3 regions of the Sulfobacillus thermotolerans genome follow, and region 2 is predicted to be linked to each of the others. Evidence: riboswitches for the same ligand, from Rfam matches in the RefSeq annotation. Region 2 holds a riboswitch; each other region holds the start of a gene.
The links. Region 2 has a riboswitch for cyclic di-AMP ahead of ORD20_RS07560 (glycosyltransferase). Riboswitches for the same ligand answer to the same signal wherever they lie in the genome.

Region 1 (6,328 bases), 1.4 Mb from region 2:
TTTGGTGGTGAGGGGAATAACACACCAACACAGGATCTGTAAGATTGACGAGCGCCGAAATTCCTCCGGCTGGAGACATGACCATACTGGAGGGGGCGGCTCCTAAGGCAGGAAAATGGGGTAATTCCTGCCATGTCTTGCCGCCGTTAAGACTTTCTAAAACGGGTCCGATCCCTGTGCCGGATATCGGCACTAGGGCCACGGCAATTTGCTGCGCGTTGGAAGGATTAATGGCAAAATCCTCGACTTGCCAGCGATTGGTATTAAGGGCCATCATGGAACGCCACGTCATGCCGTTGAAGCTTGTTTGCAAAGTCCCATTGATGATAGCCCAATACTGGTGTCCCATCGCGACGACATTCGAAAACGTGGTTTGCCCTAAAGTCCACGGTTGCCAAGTCCGTCCCCCATTATTACTGACATACCCGGAACTGAGTCCTGATGGCGCTTCTTCCGCCAAGAGAACGGATTGTGGATTGGATGGCAGCGCTGAAATGGTGTCGATAATGTTGGGAGAGGCGTGGCCAGGCGAGGCTGCCCAGTACGCGTTGCGGGGACCATGAAGCACCGCCCAGGTATTGTTATGTGTCAGATAAATATATGAGCCGGCCGCCGCAAATGAGGAAATGGGAGTCGGGAGGCCGGAAACCCACGTGCCAGCAAGTGGGGTAGCCGACGGATGGGGGTTAATAACGTCACCGCCCGTCGTGATATTTCCCACAAAATCATAGACAGGGACGCCTTGATTAAATAGTGTGCCGCCTAATACACGGCGTCGATTGTCCAGTTTTAACACCAAAGACGTCCCGGTGATATTGCCCACGCTAAACTTGCCTGACAAGGTGAGTGCGTGTCCCGTGGGAACAGCCATTGGATAGGTGGCATAGACCGGCGACATCCCCATGACTTGCACGGGTTGATTGCTTAATTGGGATATCACATGTTTCACAGAAGCCGACAGGGCCGGTGCTGATAAGGTGCGCTGGCCTGTCGATGTATGGCTTTGTCCGGCGGGGCGAATTTGCGGAAGAATTAACAATCCTGCAATCGACGCCGCGGCAGCGCTCAAAAATATCTGCCGGACGCGCGCACGCCGTTTTAACGCTTTTTTCGGATGCCAGTCGGGTTTGAAGTACAGACCCATCCCGTCAGCCATGGCCCGATCCATCAGCTCTCCGATTGTGTCATGGTGGCGTTCTTCGCTCATAACAGTCCCTCCTTCCACAGGGGTTCAAGCAAAGGACGCAAGTGTTGGCGGGCCCGGTAGAGACGGGTTTTCACAACCTGTTCGCTGACGCCGAGCGCCGCGGCGGTCTCCTTTAGTGAGCGGTCCATATAATAAAATAATAAGATGCATTGGCGTTCAACCACACCGAGTTTCATGACAGCGTCCAAAACATTGACGTCCTCCAAAAGTAAGGGTACCTCATCGACGGCAGATTGAGTTACCTCGAGAATGTCGGTGGGATCTTCGGGATGGCGCTTGTAATAACGCATACGGTCGCGACAAAGATTGGTAATCGTATGAAAAAGCAAAGCAGGGCTCAGAGTGTCCGCGCCGTGCCGTTCGGTATGGCGCCACAAACGGACGAAGGCTTCTTGGGCCGTGTCCTCCGCGTCATCTTTGACGTGCAGTGTGACGAAAGCATACCGCAAAGCTCTATCTCCATATTCCTCCATAAATTGGGTAAACCGTCGTTCTTCCTGTGCGTCCGTAACAGGCAACTCCCTTTTCTCTTGTCTCAATACCATAACGTTTGACGATGCAAGGAGGTTACATCACTTAACACTTTCATACGCAAGAATGGAACGAGCGAGACATGTCGAATCTGAGGATGTACGCTCTGAACACGGTCGTTATGGTCAGACCACAGCCGTATTATGTTGCACATTCTTAAATTATTCGTCATCGGTCGTGCAACCACAATCCCTATAGCTATTATAAGCACCGCAACACTTTCTCGCTACGGAACGGAATATGTGTCGGCGTGGTTCGGGCCTTTAAAAATTGGAGGCCGGGCCGCGCGGCTTATGTGGGATATTAAAGATGGATAGCATTCTCGCGCCCAGACTACGGATCCTTTGGCGCGAGAATGCCTAGTTATTGGCCCAGCACGTAAACAGTGACGGGCTGAATGCCAAAGTTGGCTACGGTCTGGGAGCCATTGTCCATAAAGATATCAATGCGGTCGCCGACAATCGCGCCGCCGGTATCCATGGCTTGACCAAGAAAGCCGCTTTGGGGCAGTACAGAATCGTGATAGCCTTGGACGTAGACGGTAGATTTCAAAGGGATGACACTGGGGTCAACAGCGATCATGCCGGGTTGCAGAGGTTGTCCGAATGCATCAACAGGACCATAGGGATAGTTGTCTTGTGCACTCGGTCCATAGGCTGTTGCCGTCATATGATAGACCGCCACCACCGGTTTGCCGTCTATCGTCTGAGGGGATGCATTGGATGCTTGGACCGCGGAGCCTTCAGAAGACGAATAGGCCGGGGTGAGATGAAATCCGGCGAGAATATCTTGCCAAGTTGCAGGGTCTACGGTCCCCGTCACGGGCAGACCTTCAGCCTGTTGGAAGTCTTTGACCCCTTGTTCGGTTTTGGGGCCAAAGATACCATCAACAGGTCCAACAGCCGAAAAACCGAGATCTTGTAAGTCAGCCTGCAAGGTCATCACCCAATGCCCTTGGTCGGAATAAGATAGGGTGTGCTGCATCGCGGGATGTTGGGCTTCGAGTTCCGGTAGCGTGACGCTTTGCGCCCATGTAGGACTCGATACCATTAACATACTGCTCATAGCGGATATGGCTAATGCAAAAGGTTTCCACAATCCCATCAATGAATGCCTCCTCTCGTTTGGCGCCGCCGGAGTTAGTTTACGGGTTCGGGCACGAGCGTCCCTGCCTAAAAAGGATTCACCCAAAGAATAATCCCCCGGTTCCCAAGGAATTAGGCGCGGTGTAACGCCCCATAGTGTAACGGGGATCACAAGAAACGGGGAAATCTGTCGAGATGCCTTGTCCGGGCACAACGTGGCGTCTAGGCATTTTGGCGCGGGTATGCACGACAATGAGCACGAAGGGAGACGAACTCCAGCATTTGTTTTGGCTGCAAAGATGTGGAAATGGAAAAAAACTTGGCGAAACACGAAAATGTCACTAGAATAAACGGTATAATGCGGTTTTATTGTGACAAATTTTTTTCGGCAGGTAATAAATTCTGTGTTTTTTCACCCTAAGATTTGCCAGAGGAGTTGACCGAGAATCAGTTCATTGCAGACAAGGCATACTGAGCGTGGAGGGAACACATTGCTGATTGACGGTAATGCTTTAATTATTCCGGTAGCCTTGCCTGACGCGCTAGAGGCGTTCAGGTTGCAAAGCGACCCTTCTGCTCGGCAACTCCCTGCACATGTCACGGTGCATTTTCCTTTTGCCGATGAGCCAAAATCTCGGATCGTGGCTCCCCAGTTGAAGCGTTTGCTGGGTAAAATGGCGCCCTTTCGGATTTATTTTGACAACATGGGGCGCTTTGAAATGCCCAACGAAATGATTTTGTACTTAAAAGTCACAGTAACGCCAGAGTTGATGACGCTATTTGAAACGATTTGGCAAAAATTTCGAACATATCCACCGTATGAAGGTAAGCATCAAGAGATTATTCCCCATATCACCATGGCGCGCGTCAATCCTGCGACTGCGGGAGCCGTTGAAGCACGCCTCACCCATCTGGTTGAGCAACACCGGTCTGCGTTATTTTGGGACATCTCCGAAGTTGAGTGGGTTAATGTCCAACAGGGCGTGCCAGGCTGTCGTATTTTGGGAAGTTTTCCTCTAGGACGCTCCATCAAATCATAAGGTAAAGAATGTTCCCAGCACACATGTTGCTATTTATAGATAATGATATAATTATACATGAATCTAACAAAAGAGGAAATCACGGTTACGGGTATTAACCGAGAACTTATTGGCCTCGCACTCAGCAACTGGTCCGAGTAGCGACCCTGATTGAACGATTGAAACATGAGGGGCACCAGGTAGCCCGCTATATGTTGAGTCACAATCCGGACGCCTTCGTCTCCGATACCGTTGTGTATCAGGCGCTTCCGATTGTTACGGTGGAAGGGGCTGTCCTTACAATGGGGCAGTATCCCTCTTATGAAGATATTTGTGGCCGCCAGGAGGGCTGACATGACGCATTATCTGCTGTTTTCAGGCAAGGGAGGGGTGGGTAAGACGTCCCTGTCCTCGGCAGCGGCGGTCGCACTAGCGCAAAAAGGCTTGAACACGCTGTTGGTGACAACAGATCCGGCGTCCAATCTGGGAGACGTTTTTGGGCAGCCTGTGGGTCTTGAGCCTCAACCGGTAGAAGCGGTCAATGGCCTCTTTGTACAGGCTATCGATTCTAAAGCCTCTCTTGCGGCGTATAAAGAGCGTGCGTTAGCCCCCTTGCGGGTGTTATTTCCGGAAACGATTGTTCACGCTGCAGATGAGAAGATGAGCGGTCCCTGTACGGAAGAGATGGCGACATTTGACCCATTTATTGCCTGCTTGCGTAACCCCGCCTACGACTGGGTAGTTTTTGACACGGCTCCGACAGGCCATACGTTAAGGTTGCTGGAGTTGCCGGTTACCAAACAACGGGACTATTTAACGGAATTGCAAAGACGTTATCGCGTGCGTGAAATAGTGGGCATACCATGGCAAGAAGAGGAAATAACAGGCGCAGAGGCGATTCGACAGATTGTCAAACTCTTGCGATGATAAAGCAAGAGTTAGATTATCAAACCGGCACAGCGAGCCTTTTTGAAGTCTCCGCATTGCCACCGTCTTTTTGGAATCTATTCAAGACACAAGTGATGAGGGTGCTATGGGTTATCTGGCGTTAGCAATCTTTGTGGTCACCTTGGGCCTGGTGATTTGGCAGCCCAAAGGATTATCGATTGGTTGGAGTGCGTCCGCAGGAGCAGCGCTAGCACTGCTTACGGGCGTTGTATCGTGGAGTAATGTAGGGCAAGTGGTCGGTATTGTTTGGGATGCGACGTTGACCTTTGTGGCGGTCATCCTCATTTCCTTAATTCTCGATGCCGTGGGGTTTTTTGAGTGGGCAGCGCTGCATATGGCGCATGCCTCCAAGGGCAATGGACGGCATTTATTTATTGGGTTAGGTATTTTAGGAGCGTTGGTAGCCATGTTTTTCGCCAATGATGGCGCCGCGTTAATTCTTACCCCCATTGTCTATGAACAAGCCAAAGCATTGCACCTTGATGCCAAAGCGACGTTGGCCCTCATTATGGTCAGTGGGTTTGTTGCCGACACGACATCCTTGCCACTGGTGGTCTCGAATTTGGTCAACATTGTATCGGCAGGATATTTTCACCTCGGTTTCGCCTCTTATGCCGCCCGTATGGTGCCGGTGGATATTGTGTCGCTGGCCATAAGTTTGTTGGCGCTCTTCGCATTTTATCACCGAACACTACCCAAAGTGGTTAATGTCGGGACGTTGGCTCGTCCACAAGATGCCATTAAGGATACACGAATTTTTCATGCCGCATGGATTGTGCTGGCGCTTTTAGTGATCGGGTACTTTGCTAGTCAACTTTTGCATTGGCCGGTGGCGATTTTTGCGGGAGGGGCCGCCTTAATCTTTCTGGCAATCGCGCACCGCAGTCCCGCTGTTAGCGTACCGACTGTGGTTCGCGAGGCGCCATGGAAGGTTGTCGTCTTTTCCATTGGCATGTATGTTGTGGTGTTTGGCTTGCGCAATGCGGGCTTGACACATATTTTAGCCCACCTGCTATCGGCATTGGGACAACATGGGGGACTCGCTAGCGTCATGGGCGCTGGCGTATTGGCCGCGGCCCTCTCATCGGTGATGAATAATATGCCAACCGTTCTAATCGATGCGTTAGCCATTCATGGGGCTGCCCTCTCCCACGGGATTCGGACGTTAATGGCTTATGCTAACGTCATTGGCTGTGACTTGGGCCCGAAATTCACCCCGATTGGGTCGTTGGCGACTTTGTTGTGGCTTCATGTTCTTGATAGGCGTGGTATTCGCATCACATGGGGTTATTACATGCGTGTGGGGATTACATTGACCATTCCAGTATTGGCCGCGTCCTTGCTTGGGCTATGGGCGTGGTCAGCCTGGGCTTTTTAGCGTTGACCTAGATAATGAACCCATGGATGGATGGAGGAGATACGGGATGGCACAGACGCGTGTGGTGGTTGTGGGAGGATCCGATGCGGGGGTAATGGCAGCCTTGTGGGCCAAGGCCACCGATTCGAGCTTGCATGTGGAAATGATAGTGAAGGACCAA
Region 2 (6,328 bases):
CTGGCCCAGTTAGCGCAAAGCCTCAAAGATCCTCAAGCTCGGTATGCAGCCGGCGAGGCGGAAGCACGCCGGTTGCAATCAGAATCATGGGAATTAGAAGCACGCATTAAAGCGCTGCGCACTATGGAGCAAGAGCAGCAGGCGGTGCCTGCGCCAGTCCGCGCGGTATTGCGAGCTGCCGAGCAAGGGCAATTGTCAGGTATCGTGGGAACGGTCGCCAGTGTCTTAGACATTGCGGCGTCTTATCGGCTGGCGTTGGACGTTGCGATGGGGGCTGCCGCACACCACTTGATTACCGAGACGGAGCATCATGCTCGGCAGGTTGTCGAGTGGCTCAAGGCGCACAAAGCAGGACGCGTTACGCTGTTGCCGTTGGATCAAATCCGGCCATCCCTTGTACCTGACCGTGATCAAGCTTTGGAACACCAGCTGGGCGTCCACGGTTGGGCTCTGGCGATGGTCACATTTCAGCCCGCGTTTTTCCCCGCTATCTCGCATGTGCTCGGGCGGGTATTGGTACTGGAGTCCTTGACGGTGGCCCCTGCTGTGGGCCGTCAACACCAGTTTCGCTATAAAATGGTGACGCTAGACGGCCAAGTGGTTTTGGCAGGAGGGGCCATTTCCGGCGGCAGCGACAGGCGTCAGGGACCCGGAGTGTCTGAGCGCATCACGCCCCTTGCCAACCGATTAACCCACGTGAAAGCTCTGTATGAGCGCCAAGAGGCGGACCGAGCTTTGGCTCACCAACAGGTGAGTCAAATACGCGAGGATATGGAACGCATACAAGCCGAAGATGCGCGCATCCGGTTGCGCCTTGATCAGATCGAACACTTGTTGGCGGGATTATCAGGATTGGGAACGCATGATCCGAAGGTGTTGGCGCAAGATGTAAAGAGCGTGCGCAGTAGGGTGATAGCGGCCGAGCAGAACTTTCAAGATGTGCAGGCCCAGTGGCAAGAAGCGGCGCACCGCATGTCAGAAGCCCAGGCTTTAGTGCTTGAGGCCAAACAACGCCATGAGATCCTCAAACACCAATGGGACTTGAGGGAACGGGCTGTCGCAGAAAAAATGCGGATAACGCAGCAACATGGCGGCATGGAGGCTCGGATGCACGACATCCAAACCAAGTTGGACGTGGTGCATAAGGCTTTAGACGATACGCGCCATAAGCATGAGCAAACTCACGCGGCACTGAGCCAGCAACGCGAGAGGCTCGCTCAAGACAGGGCGACCCTGACCGCTTTAGGCAGCCGAGTGTCACAATTGCGGGCCCGGCAGGCGGCAATGGATGCGGAGGAACGTAAGATTGCGCAACGCATGGCCTATCTTGAACAGCAATTGGCGAAGTCCGAGGCGCGGTGGGACGGCTATGAGGCGGGAGCAGAAGAAGTGTTGTCGGATCAGGAATTGGGTCCTGCCAAGTTGCGTATTGAAGCGCTCCAAAAGGAGATGGACCAAGTAGGTCCCGTGCAGCCGGGGGTTTTTGCCCTATACACACAACTCGGGGAACGGCTAAGCTATTTAGAGAACGAGTACCGCGATGTACAATTAGCCAAAGATGAGGTGCAGGCGACTCTCGAACAAATTGATCGCGATGTCAATACCCGGCTGGAGGAAACGGCCGGTCAAGTGGAACGGGCATTTCAAGAAGCATGCCGGGCGTTGATTGGCGGCGAAGGAGGATTTCGCTGGACGGCGGGTGAGGAGCCAGGCGTTGAGTTATGGATTAAGCCTCCGGGGAAGAAACCAAGTACGATGACACTCTTGTCAGGAGGCGAAAAAGCCTTGGGCGGTATTGCTTGGCTGTTCGCACTGCTTGCTGTCCGCCCTTCGCCCTTTGTGGTTTTGGATGAAGTCGAGGCAGCCTTGGACGAGGCGAATGCGCAAAGAGTGGCACACTATATCAAAAACCATCATGGTACGACGCAATACGTGATTGTCACTCATCATAAATCAACGATGGTCATTGCTGATGGGTTATGGGGTGTTGCAGGCGATGGACAAGGTCGCAGTCGGTTAATTTCGGTGAAGCTCGATCAAAATGCTGCGGTGGCGGAAGGGTAGGAGATGGCATGGCCGGAATTTGGAATCGACTCAAAGAAGGAATGAGTCGAACGCGCAATAATTTGGGCGGACGTCTGCGCGCGTTGTTTCACGGGAAAGAGTGGGACGACAATCTATGGGAAGAGTTAGAAGAAATTTTGTATGAGGCAGATTTAGGTGTTGACACCATCGAATATCTGACGGCGGCTTTGCGTGAAGCTGTCCGCACCAGGCGCCCGCGGCATGCGGATGACGTCATGGACCTCTTACGGGAAATTATGGTTGACCTATTTGATGTGCCTTCCGATCCGTCACTGTTGGATCCCCAAAGACCCAGTATCTGGCTCATGGTCGGTGTAAATGGAACGGGTAAAACCACGACGGCCGGAAAGTTTGCGGCCTTAATGAAGCGCCAAGGATATCAGGTGATATTAGGGGCTGCTGATACCTTTCGGGCCGCCGCAGTGGAACAGCTGCAAGAATGGGGCGTGCGTTCCGGGGTCGAGGTGGTGCGGCAAGCGCCCGGCGCCGATTCTGCGGCTGTGGCCTATGACACGGTGCAAGCGGCTATCGCTCGGTCCAAAGATTTAGCGATCATTGATACCGCCGGCCGCCTGCATAACAAGACTAATTTAATGCAAGAGTTGCAAAAAGTGGTTCGGGTGATCCAACGAGAACGTCCGCAGGCACCTCACCAAGTGTGGCTGGTGATTGATGCGACCACAGGTCAAAATGGGCTAGCCCAAGCGCAAGTATTCTTAGAGGCGGTCAAGGTCACGGGCATTGTGTTAACGAAGCTGGATGGAACAGCGAAAGGCGGCATAGCGTTGTCCATCAAGCGCCAATTGGGATTGCCGATCCGCTTTGTGGGCGTGGGAGAAAAAGTGGAAGATTTGCTCCCGTTTGATGCAGACAGCTATGTGCGCGCGATCTTAGGCGATTGACGCGTACTAAAGACCGATCCTATACTTAGAAGATACCTTGAAAACGCCGAATTCTCAAGGAAGCGGAGGAACCGATTTCGATTTGGGGTGAATTGCGGTGCAACGGGCAGGCTCTGAGCCCGAACCCGACAGCTAACTTCGCAGGCGTAGGGGGCTCAAGGTTAAGACATGGTATCTCTCGTTCCCCCCGGGAAATTAGGGGGGTTTTTCTTGCCCTCCGTGATGAGGGAGGTGTCCACAAGGTGATGAAAAGAGTTTTGCAGTTGTCTATGCGGGCCGATCCCTTAAATCCGTTGGATGGTGGGGAGACAGGTGGTCAGCAAGTCCTAGTACGCCAAATGGGCAGGAATTTGCAACATTTAGGTTACGCGGTCGATGTGATGACGGTGCGTCAACGTCAAGAAGTGGCGGAACGCTCGTCCTTTGGGCATTTAGGACAAGTGATACGACTCACCGGATGGGAAGATCGGGTCTGGTCGGATGATCAATGGCATAATGTGCGGGACCAATTAGTGGATCAGGTCTTGACATGGGTCAATGACCAGCACCGGGAATATTACGCCATTCACAGCCATTTTTGGATTTCGGGCATGGTCGCGCAAAAGGTGGCGGAAGTGCTCCAAGTGCCGTGGATTCATTCGCCCTATAAAATGGCAGAGTGGACGAGGCGCCCGGGCGACCGTATTTCACCGGTACGGATGCAATGGGAGCGGCAGTTGTTGACGCAAGCCCAGGCCATTGTAGTGCCATACTTAGAAGAGAGCGAAATGATTCATCAAACAGCTCCTGATGTCCCTTTGTACGTGGTCTCTCCTGGGGTTGACATTACCAATTTTTTTGTTCGTGACGCGGGTCCCTTGCTCCGGGGACTAGGCCTCTATCGTCCGCCTTTGCTCTACGTTGGCCGGTTAGAAGAGGGGCGGGGGATAAAAGAGGTGCTGGAGGTCATGGGACAGCATCCATTACCCGACGATTTGACCTTATTAGTGGTAGGAGGAAGCCCGGGTGAGGTTCTAGGAGGGCTCCCCACCAATCCGACCTTAGCCGAATTAGCGCGCCCTTTAGGCAAACACATTCGGTTCCTCGGTCCCACACCGCATCATGCCATTGCTATCTATATGGGATCGGCTGCGGCGCTGATTGCCCCCAATCAAGGGCCCACATTGGGCATGGCCGTGGTAGAAGCCATGGCCTCCGGCTGCCCGGTCATTGGGACAAATGTGCCGGGTGTTCAAGATTGGATCGAGTCCGGATTTAACGGGATTTTGATTGACCGTACACGTATTGACCAGTTGTGGGAGGCCGCGTTACAGTTGTGGAATAACCCAAGCCAGGCGCGGCAATGGGGAATGAACGGCCAAGAAATGGTTCAACGCCATCATACGGTGAATCATATGGCCCAAAGACTCCAAACGGTCTATGAGGAGGTGGCGTCCAGTGGCCACCATGAAACGAGTGTTGGCTACTGATATTGATGGCACATTAATTGGACACGGTGGCGAGCAAGCGGTTCGCGACTATCTCATGGAGCACCCCGAATTAGGTGTGATTTATCTAACAGGCCGCACCTTGAGCAACGCGCATGCGATCATCTGCCGATATGGCTTTCCGACCCCCTTGGCGATTGCGACGGACGTTGGCGCTGATATTTTTTGGGGACCGAATTTGGAAGCGGACGAGGTCTGGGCTTTTGAACAGCGCCGCCATTGGTCGCCGCGCCGACTGCGTTCGGCCTTGAGCGAAGTATCGGGCGTGATTTACCGAGGGCGGAGTTCTCATTGGCGAATTGCCTTCGAATTGGAGGATCCTCAGTTGTTAACGCGGGTGCAACAATGTTTGACCGAACACCACTTGCTGGTGCGCACGCTGTGGTACCCTGAAGAACTGCGCCTCGACATTTTACCCTGTACCGCGTTAAAGAGTCGTGCATTGCAATATATTTTGCGAAGAATCAGGGTGAAGTCCGAAAATTGTTTTGTTGCCGGGGATGCCGAAAATGATGGCGATATGTTAAATGGGCATTATCCGGGCGTCCTTGTGGCCAATGGCGAACCTCGGGTCCGCGAATGTTTGCCCGAATGGATTATTCGCTCCCAATATCCCGGCGCGTTTGGGGTGCTAGATGCCCTGCGCCAATGGATGTCCTGAGGGCGCCATTGACAAGAGTCCCCCTTATGCGTATGATATGACAGTCTGTTAAGTAATAATGCTTTACAGGTGCAAGGCGGTGGTGAGATGCAGCGACCAGACCGAGAACGCGCCAATCTCCTCTTCGATTACTATGGGGCTTTGCTCACCGAGCACCAACAAGAGGTGTGGCGACTGTATTATGTGGAAGACTGGTCGTTGATGGAGATTGCAGACGCTCACCACGTGACGCGGACGGCTATCCATGATTTGCTAAACCGCACGGCCAAAAGTCTGGAAATGTTTGAAGCGGCATTGCATTTAGTGGAACATCGGCACCATCAAATTCGCCTGCTTGAACACCTCCGGCAGGCTGTTGAAGCGGCACCGGCTGGGACATGGCAAGATCAAGCATTACACTGGATTGCCGAATTGGCGGGAGAGGAGGACCGAGGCGATGTTTGACAATTTGACCGAAAAGCTGCAAGCCACGTTTAAGCGGATGCGTAGTCAAGGCCGATTGACGGCGGACGATGTCCGTGAAGGGCTACGGGATGTACGCTTTGCGTTGCTGGAAGCGGACGTGAATTTCAAAGTGGTCAAAGAATTTCTAAGCCAGGTTGAAGAAGAAGCGGTGGGTCAAGATGTGTTGGACAGCCTCACTCCGGCTCAAGGGGTGGTGCGTATTGTTCGCGACCATCTGACCACCCTGATGGGCGGTCAAGTTGAGCGCATCAAAATGGCCTCCAATCCACCAACGGTCATCTACCTCGTGGGCCTTCAAGGTTCCGGAAAAACCACCACGACCGCAAAATTGGCGAAGATGTTAAAGCAGCAAGGCCGCCAGCCCCTTATGGTGGCGGCGGACATCTACCGCCCGGCGGCTGTGGACCAATTGCAGGCCTTAGGTCAACAAATTGATGTCCCCGTGGTGTTTTCGCCGGGCTTGTCACCGGTTCAGCTGGCGCAAGAAGGGTGGCAAAAAAGTCGCCAACTTGCCAAAGACGTTGTCTTAGTGGACACGGCGGGCCGACTTCACGTGGACGAGACCCTCATGACCGAATTGGTTGAGATGCATGAGGCATTGCCCGCCCATGAGACCTTGCTGGTTGTCGATGCTATGACCGGTCAAGACGCGGTTCGCGTCGCGTCGGCATTTAAGGAAAAGTTGCCATTGACGGGCGTTGTGCTAACGAAGCTTGATGGGGATGCCC
Region 3 (6,328 bases), 1.1 Mb from region 2:
GTGGCCGCTGTGAGCCGAGCCCAACAACAAGGTGCAGATGTCCGGGGCTATTTTTACTGGTCAGCGTTGGACAACTTTGAATGGGCCGAGGGCTTTCGGCCTCGATTTGGATTAATTGAAGTCGATTACTCGACACAAGAACGGACCTTACGCCCTAGCGCCGCCTTTTACCGTCAGCTGATTGCAACCAATGCTCAGGCCTGGCCCATTAGCGTACCATCAAAACTGGCACCACCGGCTTCTCATCCTTAAAGCATTGCACGTAGTCCTCCGGGGAGAGCTTCTGCTGCGCTCCCAACGTTTCTAACCACTCGGGCGTAATGACAGGACGTTGTCCCAAGGCCCCATGATAATACTTTTCCAAGGCCACCTGGGTCAAAGGCGGCATAGGCAAATCCACAATCGCCTGCCCTAGAGCCGAGCAGGTTGCCTCATCCAGCACATACGGCTCCCGGGGTGCCTCGTCTAAGAGCCCTGCCGCACGCAATATTTCCATCGCCGCATCATAATCCACCCGACCCTTCCGGTAGCTCACGCGCACAGCATGTACGCCCACCTTCAAAGGAAAGGCCTCGGGCGGCCATGACGCCAACTGACTTGTTAGCGTCTGCCGCAACTGCTGCTCTTCTAATTCCAGCTGTTTTATGGTGCGACGCACAGTAGCCAAACGCAGAATATCTTGCGCTATTTCGGGTGTTAAGGGGGGTATGTCCATGCGTGCCTCCTTGCTCTTTGTCCTAGTCAATGCATAGAAGGCAAGCAGAAGATTTAGACCAAAAACTTTTAAGGCTTTATTGTTTTAAGCAGTCAGCGCAGAGTAATTTGGGGAGGACATCGAGTTCATGCTCAAAACTGCGTAGGAGCCGCTAAGATTTTTTGGGGATCTAACACAAAAGGGCCGTCACGTTCCACCCGTAATGACACCGGTTCATCAGGGCGCAAGACTACGGTCCGTTCGCCATCTAAGGCTACTGATCCTCCTTGGGGCCGTGACCACACCACGGGGCTGTTCAGATCCACGGTAGCAGAAGCTTTTACATAAAAAGGCACCACGAGCCCAGGCGCCATCACCGCCAGAACCGGGCGCTGACCCATCGTCTCGTCTCCTAAGGTAAGATGTAATGCCACATCATCATCGGCATAGATGGGCTGAAAAAATCCCCCGACATTTGACAAACCGGGACGAACGGGATCGGCCATGCTCAAAAACAATTGTTCCACATCCTCGGGACGCCGTAATCCTGCTTGAGCCACGTTACGCTGCGTCCCGTCTCCCCCCACGGACACGACAACACGCGCTCCCTCATCTTGCAAGCGTCTCGCCCAATCTGTCGTCGACGCTCCATTACTGGGTTCCTTTTCTGCTGCGACTAGGCGTACGGGTAAGAGTTCGCCCAGTTCGTGTAATGCATAGCGCCCAAAACCCTCGTAGTCATTGACCATCACCACTTCGGTGTCTGGGACCGCGGCCATCCCCGACAACAAGCGGCGCGCGGTCAACATCTTCTCAGGTGCCGACTGCAATGATGCGGCCGCCACCAAACGCCGAATATCACGTCCCGCCATCGGATTGATAATCAGGCCAATTGTCGTCATCAACGTATCACCTGTTTTTCGCCATTGATTCCGGCGGAATCAGCTTGTTCAAAAGCCCAATCAATTGGTCTTGTTCCTCCGGCGTCAACCGTTCATCCGCGCGTTGTGCCAAAAACTCGACATGTTCACGCCGTTCCCGTGTCAACAACGCTTCTCCGCTTTCCGAGAGCCTAAGCCACACCATACGGCGGTCTTGAGGGTCACGGTCTTTAGACAATAACCCTTTTTGCGCTAAAGCATCCACCGCCCTTGTCGCCGTCGGAGCCGATACCTGCAAATGCTTGGCCATGTCCATAAGCGTCAATGTCCCTTGGTCTCGAATCATGTACAGCGTATGGTATTGAGTAGGGGTAATATGCCATGGGGCTCGGTCACGAGCAAACTGACGCCCCATCATGCGCAAGACGCGAAACGCCCCATCAAACAAAGATTCTGCCTTTTCTTGATCCACGGCCTTGTGTCTCACTCCTTCTGCATAGCATACCATCTGAGACGCATAAGCGGTAGATTTCCCGCCAAAAGAAGCCCGTTTTCTCAACAAAATGGACGGCGGAGGCATTGAGCCCCCGCCGCCATTTAGCCTGCTGTTTGGCTGTGCGGTGGCCGTAGGATATGGAGCACCTCTTTCTTATAGCGCAAAAATTCCGGAGAAAGCACCATATCCCAATTGCGTGGGCGGCCTAACCCAATATCAATCACCTGCGCAATCCGCCCAGGTCTAGGTGTCATAACGATAACACGGTCCGCCAACACAATGGCCTCTTCGACGTCATGCGTGATAAAGAGAACCGTGGGCCTTAAGCGGTCCCAGATGGTCAACAGAAACTTTTGCATGTCGGTTCGCGTTTGCGCGTCAAGAGCGCCAAAAGGCTCATCCATGAGAAGCATTTGCGGTTCTGTAATCAAGGCCCGCGCAATCGCCGCCCGTTGACTCAATTTGCGCATCAAAATCATCCACCGCCAGCACGGGCTTCCCCCCTTTTTGCGTGGGGGGGTAGAACTTGCTGACATTTTGCAGTGATATCACCGTCTTTCCCCCTTACCCCTGATGTTCTTGGTGATAGACCGTCTCGCAATAACTCGGATCGACGTATTGACTAAGATTGGGGGGGACGCTGGAAATTTGACCGGTCTGCTTCAACCACTGCGCCGCTGAAGTTAACGAGCGCGTCACAAGGGAATCTTTGACGGTACTGGCCGTCCCCAAGCGGCGGGGTGTCAATTCCTGGGCCAGCGTGGTAAAGCTGAGGCCTGCCGCCTGGCTACGCGCTTCGGCAGGAGAAATCCCATTGAGTTTAGCAATGTCTTCAAACGATTTCGTTGGGTGTTGGTAAAAGAATTTTACGCCGTCCTCTTCGGCCTTCACGAACTCATCGACTAGCTGGGGATTTTTAGCGGCAAAGTGCGCATTGACCACCGCTAAATTAAAAATCGGCGCTTTGTCCACCTGATCCTGGTCATAAATCAGAATATGTCCATCATCTTGCTGCATTTCATTGAGAAATGGCGCCCACACATAGGCGGCATCAATGCGGCCCGTTTTCCACGCGGCCACCATATCCGGCGGTGACATATTGTTGATTTGCACCGATGATACGGGCAGATGGTGCATGGCCAGCGCCGTATCTAGCTCAAAAGGCGAAGTGGAACCGCTTACCAATGCCACCGTCTTCCCCTCTAAATTTTGCAGCGAATGGATATGACTGCCGTTTTTCACCACCAATCCCTCGGCCGTCGTATAACGCTCCATGGCCCATACCACTTTAAGCGGCACACCCCGAGCAATCGCCGCTGCTGTTGGAGGATTGCCCAGGGTTGTCATAAAGTCCAAGGATCCTGATGCAAGTGAGGTCAGCGCGTCAGGGCCGGAGGAAAAATACTTCAACACCACGTGGGCATGCATCGTCTTTTGAAAAAAGTTTTGTTCTATCGCCACAGACTCCGGATCGGGCGCATTTTCGTAGCCAATCGTCACCGTCGGTTCACTGGCTGCCCCAGACGTGCCGCACCCGGCCACGATGGCCATTAATGGCAACACCATTAATCCGGCCAGAAACGGCTTCAAGGTCTTCTTTTTCTCCACATAACATCCTCCTTCATTTTATGGCTGTGGGTTTTTGCCATCTTGATTGTGTTTATGCTTTCCCCTTCCACGGTGTGACACGGTGCTCAATGGAGCGAATAATCAACTCCATGCCGTATCCCAACAACCCAATCATGACGATGCCGACAAAGACTACCCCAATTTGTAATTCATTGCCGGCCGACTCAATCATCCATCCTAGGCCCTTGGAGGCAGCAATCATTTCCGCTGCCACTAAACAGGTCCAGGCAATTCCAATGCCAACCCGCATGCCCGTAAAGATTTCTGGAAGCGCTGAAGGAAAGATGACATAGCGGAAAATCTGACGCTTGTTAGCGCCTAAGCATTGCGCTACGCGAATGCGCGTTTCTTGAACACTCTTAACGCCTGACATCGCGCTGATGATGATAATCGGGATGGTGCAGAAGAAAATCAAAACCACCTTGGACGTCTCCCCAATGCCAAACCAGACAATCATGACGGGGATGTACGCCAAGGGCGGAATCGGCCGCAAAAATTGCAACAGCGGATCAATCGCTAAGAACACCCAATCCGTGGACGCCATCCAAAATCCAATCGGCACGCCCACGACCACTGCTGCTATAAATCCGGTCGTAATCCTCCCCAAACTGTAAAGCGTACTGGTTAACAGTGGCTCCCCACTATAACCGACCGTCGCGACGGTGATAAAGTCATGGACAACGGCCCCTGGTGAAGGCAAGGCCGTTGGAGGAAAGAGATTCAGGGCCGTCACTCCCCACCACAAGGCTATCATGATAACGGCGACGAGCCATGGAACGTAGCCACGATAGGGCTTTTTGTCTTCCTTCCACACTTTTTGCTCCAGTGCGCCTTCGGCGCTTTCAGCGTCAAGCTCATCAGACGCCATATAGCTATACCCCATGTCAACAGCCTCCTTGCAAATGCATAATCTCTTCTCATCTCCTATCCAACTGAACAGTCGCCCCATCAAAGAAAAAACCGGGCTAAAGCCCGGGCATAGTCCAAGCCTTCCAAGCCGACGAGGTAAGCTGACGGGCTAGGGCGGATGGCTGCCCCCTTGCGTACGCCCCGAAAATTGGGTCCCCCGTTCGTGTGATGACACGATTTGGCGATTGATTCAATTGGCACGCCGCTCTCTAGCCTAGAATATGCTGTAGATGCAACGCTTGTGCTCTTTAAGGCTACCATGGATAAGCGGATGTTGGCAATTTCGACCTATACTGACAAATATCGCAACCGAAAATTTAAGCTCCCCATTCTTCCCCAAATTGGGTAAGATAATGGGCATACCTGATTTTCCAGGAGGTTCTGTGTTGCCCTCATTTGCAGATATCATACTCATTCGACATGGTGAAAGCGAAGCCAATGCCGCCGGTCGCTTTGCCTGTCGCTCATGGGATCCAGCCCTTACGGCAACAGGACGGGCTCAAGCACAACAACTGGCCCACCAATGGCATAACGCGCCCATACGCTATTTGGTTACAAGCCCGTTGCTCAGAGCCCAAGAAACGCTAGCCCCTTTAGCCCAAGATCATGACTTGACTCCCGTGATTTTGCCTGATTTAGCCGAAGTCAATCTAGGCCAATGGGATGGAAAGCGCCTGCGCGATCTTGAGGAAGCGGAGTCCCCGTCCTTTATCGCATGGCGTCAAGACCCTGATCGCAATCCACCCCCTGGCGGCGAAAGCATTCGGGCGGTGGGGCAACGCGTGTTGAATGCGCTGGCCCACTTTGTGGAACCCCGAGAACGCCATACCTTGACGATTGCTGCCACCCATGCGGACTGCATTAAAGGCGCGGTAAGTCCCAAGCAATACGCCGGATCATATCCGCGGTTTTCAGCATATCCTCGGTGCAAAGGCCGGCCCACAAGTAAAGCGGCGGTTGACCAGGAAGGCGATACTCGTGTACCCACCCCCGCTGAGTCAAGGCGGTTAACACGCGGGCAACCACGCTGGGATCAAGCCGTGCGTACCCAGCCAAGGTTCCAATTGCCGCTGCGCGCCTCTGAACCCATAGAGCCGCCAACACTTGCGGCATCTTTTGTGCGTCGCCATTTTCATCCCACATGCTCACCGCCTCCTTTGTGTTCTTAAGCAATGGATATGCGTCGACAACATGGTCCGTTCGTCCCTTTTTCTTGTGTTTACCAGCTATTCAGCATACACTTCCATTATGGCAAAGAATTCTTTGTAAAAATTCGTGATGTAAGGAGAAAGATCTGTGATTCGCTTGTCATTAGCATGGCGTTTAGCTGTTCTCGCCCTAGGATCCACCCTTATCGCCGGTTGCGGAACCACCCCAAGTGCCGCTGCCCCCAACCACGTGTCTCATAGCATCCGGATTGTAGATGACACCGGACGCACGGTAACCTTGCCGAAACCGGCAACACGGATCGTTACTATCGATCCCAGCAATACCGAGATTGCATTAGATTTGGGATTAAAATCGGACATTGTCGGCACCGATTCCTCGACGTTCCAGTATGCCCCAGCGCCTTGGGCATCAGAGCTCAAAGGGCTACATGACATTGGGTCCTCGTATCCTGGGGTCAGTGTCGAACAAATCGTTGCGACCAAGCCAGACCTCGTCTTGGCCATGCCCGGCATTAAGGGGCTCTCGGCGCTCAGCCGGTTTCACATTCCT

Region 1: it holds a riboswitch for cyclic di-AMP, as region 2 does, so the genes downstream of both, ORD20_RS15290 (peptidoglycan-binding protein) here and ORD20_RS07560 (glycosyltransferase) in region 2, are expected to answer to the same signal.
Region 3: it holds a riboswitch for cyclic di-AMP, as region 2 does, so the genes downstream of both, ORD20_RS01875 (ABC transporter permease) here and ORD20_RS07560 (glycosyltransferase) in region 2, are expected to answer to the same signal.

The regions. Positions count from the first base shown of each region.
Region 1 covers NZ_CP133983.1:2,901,788-2,908,115, forward strand. The annotation lists gene ORD20_RS15280 (WD40/YVTN/BNR-like repeat-containing protein) at 1-1,207, opposite strand, end outside; gene ORD20_RS15285 (RNA polymerase sigma factor) at 1,204-1,725, opposite strand; gene ORD20_RS15290 (peptidoglycan-binding protein) at 2,102-2,842, opposite strand; cyclic di-AMP (ydaO/yuaA leader) riboswitch at 2,851-2,972, opposite strand; gene ORD20_RS15295 (2'-5' RNA ligase family protein) at 3,315-3,863, shown strand; gene ORD20_RS15300 (arsenic metallochaperone ArsD family protein) at 3,992-4,195, shown strand; gene ORD20_RS15305 (ArsA family ATPase) at 4,197-4,769, shown strand; gene ORD20_RS15310 (arsenic transporter) at 4,876-6,168, shown strand; gene ORD20_RS15315 (FAD-dependent oxidoreductase) at 6,215-6,328, shown strand, end outside.
Region 2 covers NZ_CP133983.1:1,483,027-1,489,354, forward strand. The annotation lists gene smc (chromosome segregation protein SMC) at 1-2,064, shown strand, start outside; gene ftsY (signal recognition particle-docking protein FtsY) at 2,073-2,987, shown strand; cyclic di-AMP (ydaO/yuaA leader) riboswitch at 3,022-3,149, shown strand; gene ORD20_RS07560 (glycosyltransferase) at 3,233-4,456, shown strand; gene ORD20_RS07565 (HAD family hydrolase) at 4,434-5,135, shown strand; gene ylxM (YlxM family DNA-binding protein) at 5,223-5,579, shown strand; gene ffh (signal recognition particle protein) at 5,572-6,328, shown strand, end outside.
Region 3 covers NZ_CP133983.1:394,531-400,858, reverse strand. The annotation lists gene ORD20_RS01905 (glycoside hydrolase family 1 protein) at 1-252, shown strand, start outside; gene ORD20_RS01900 (hypothetical protein) at 209-715, opposite strand; gene ORD20_RS01895 (diacylglycerol kinase family protein) at 847-1,596, opposite strand; gene ORD20_RS01890 (MarR family winged helix-turn-helix transcriptional regulator) at 1,604-2,047, opposite strand; gene ORD20_RS01885 (hypothetical protein) at 2,173-2,541, opposite strand; gene ORD20_RS01880 (ABC transporter substrate-binding protein) at 2,636-3,679, opposite strand; gene ORD20_RS01875 (ABC transporter permease) at 3,732-4,583, opposite strand; cyclic di-AMP (ydaO/yuaA leader) riboswitch at 4,680-4,803, opposite strand; gene ORD20_RS01870 (hypothetical protein) at 4,788-4,958, shown strand; gene ORD20_RS01865 (histidine phosphatase family protein) at 4,996-5,778, shown strand; gene ORD20_RS01860 (ABC transporter substrate-binding protein) at 5,906-6,328, shown strand, end outside.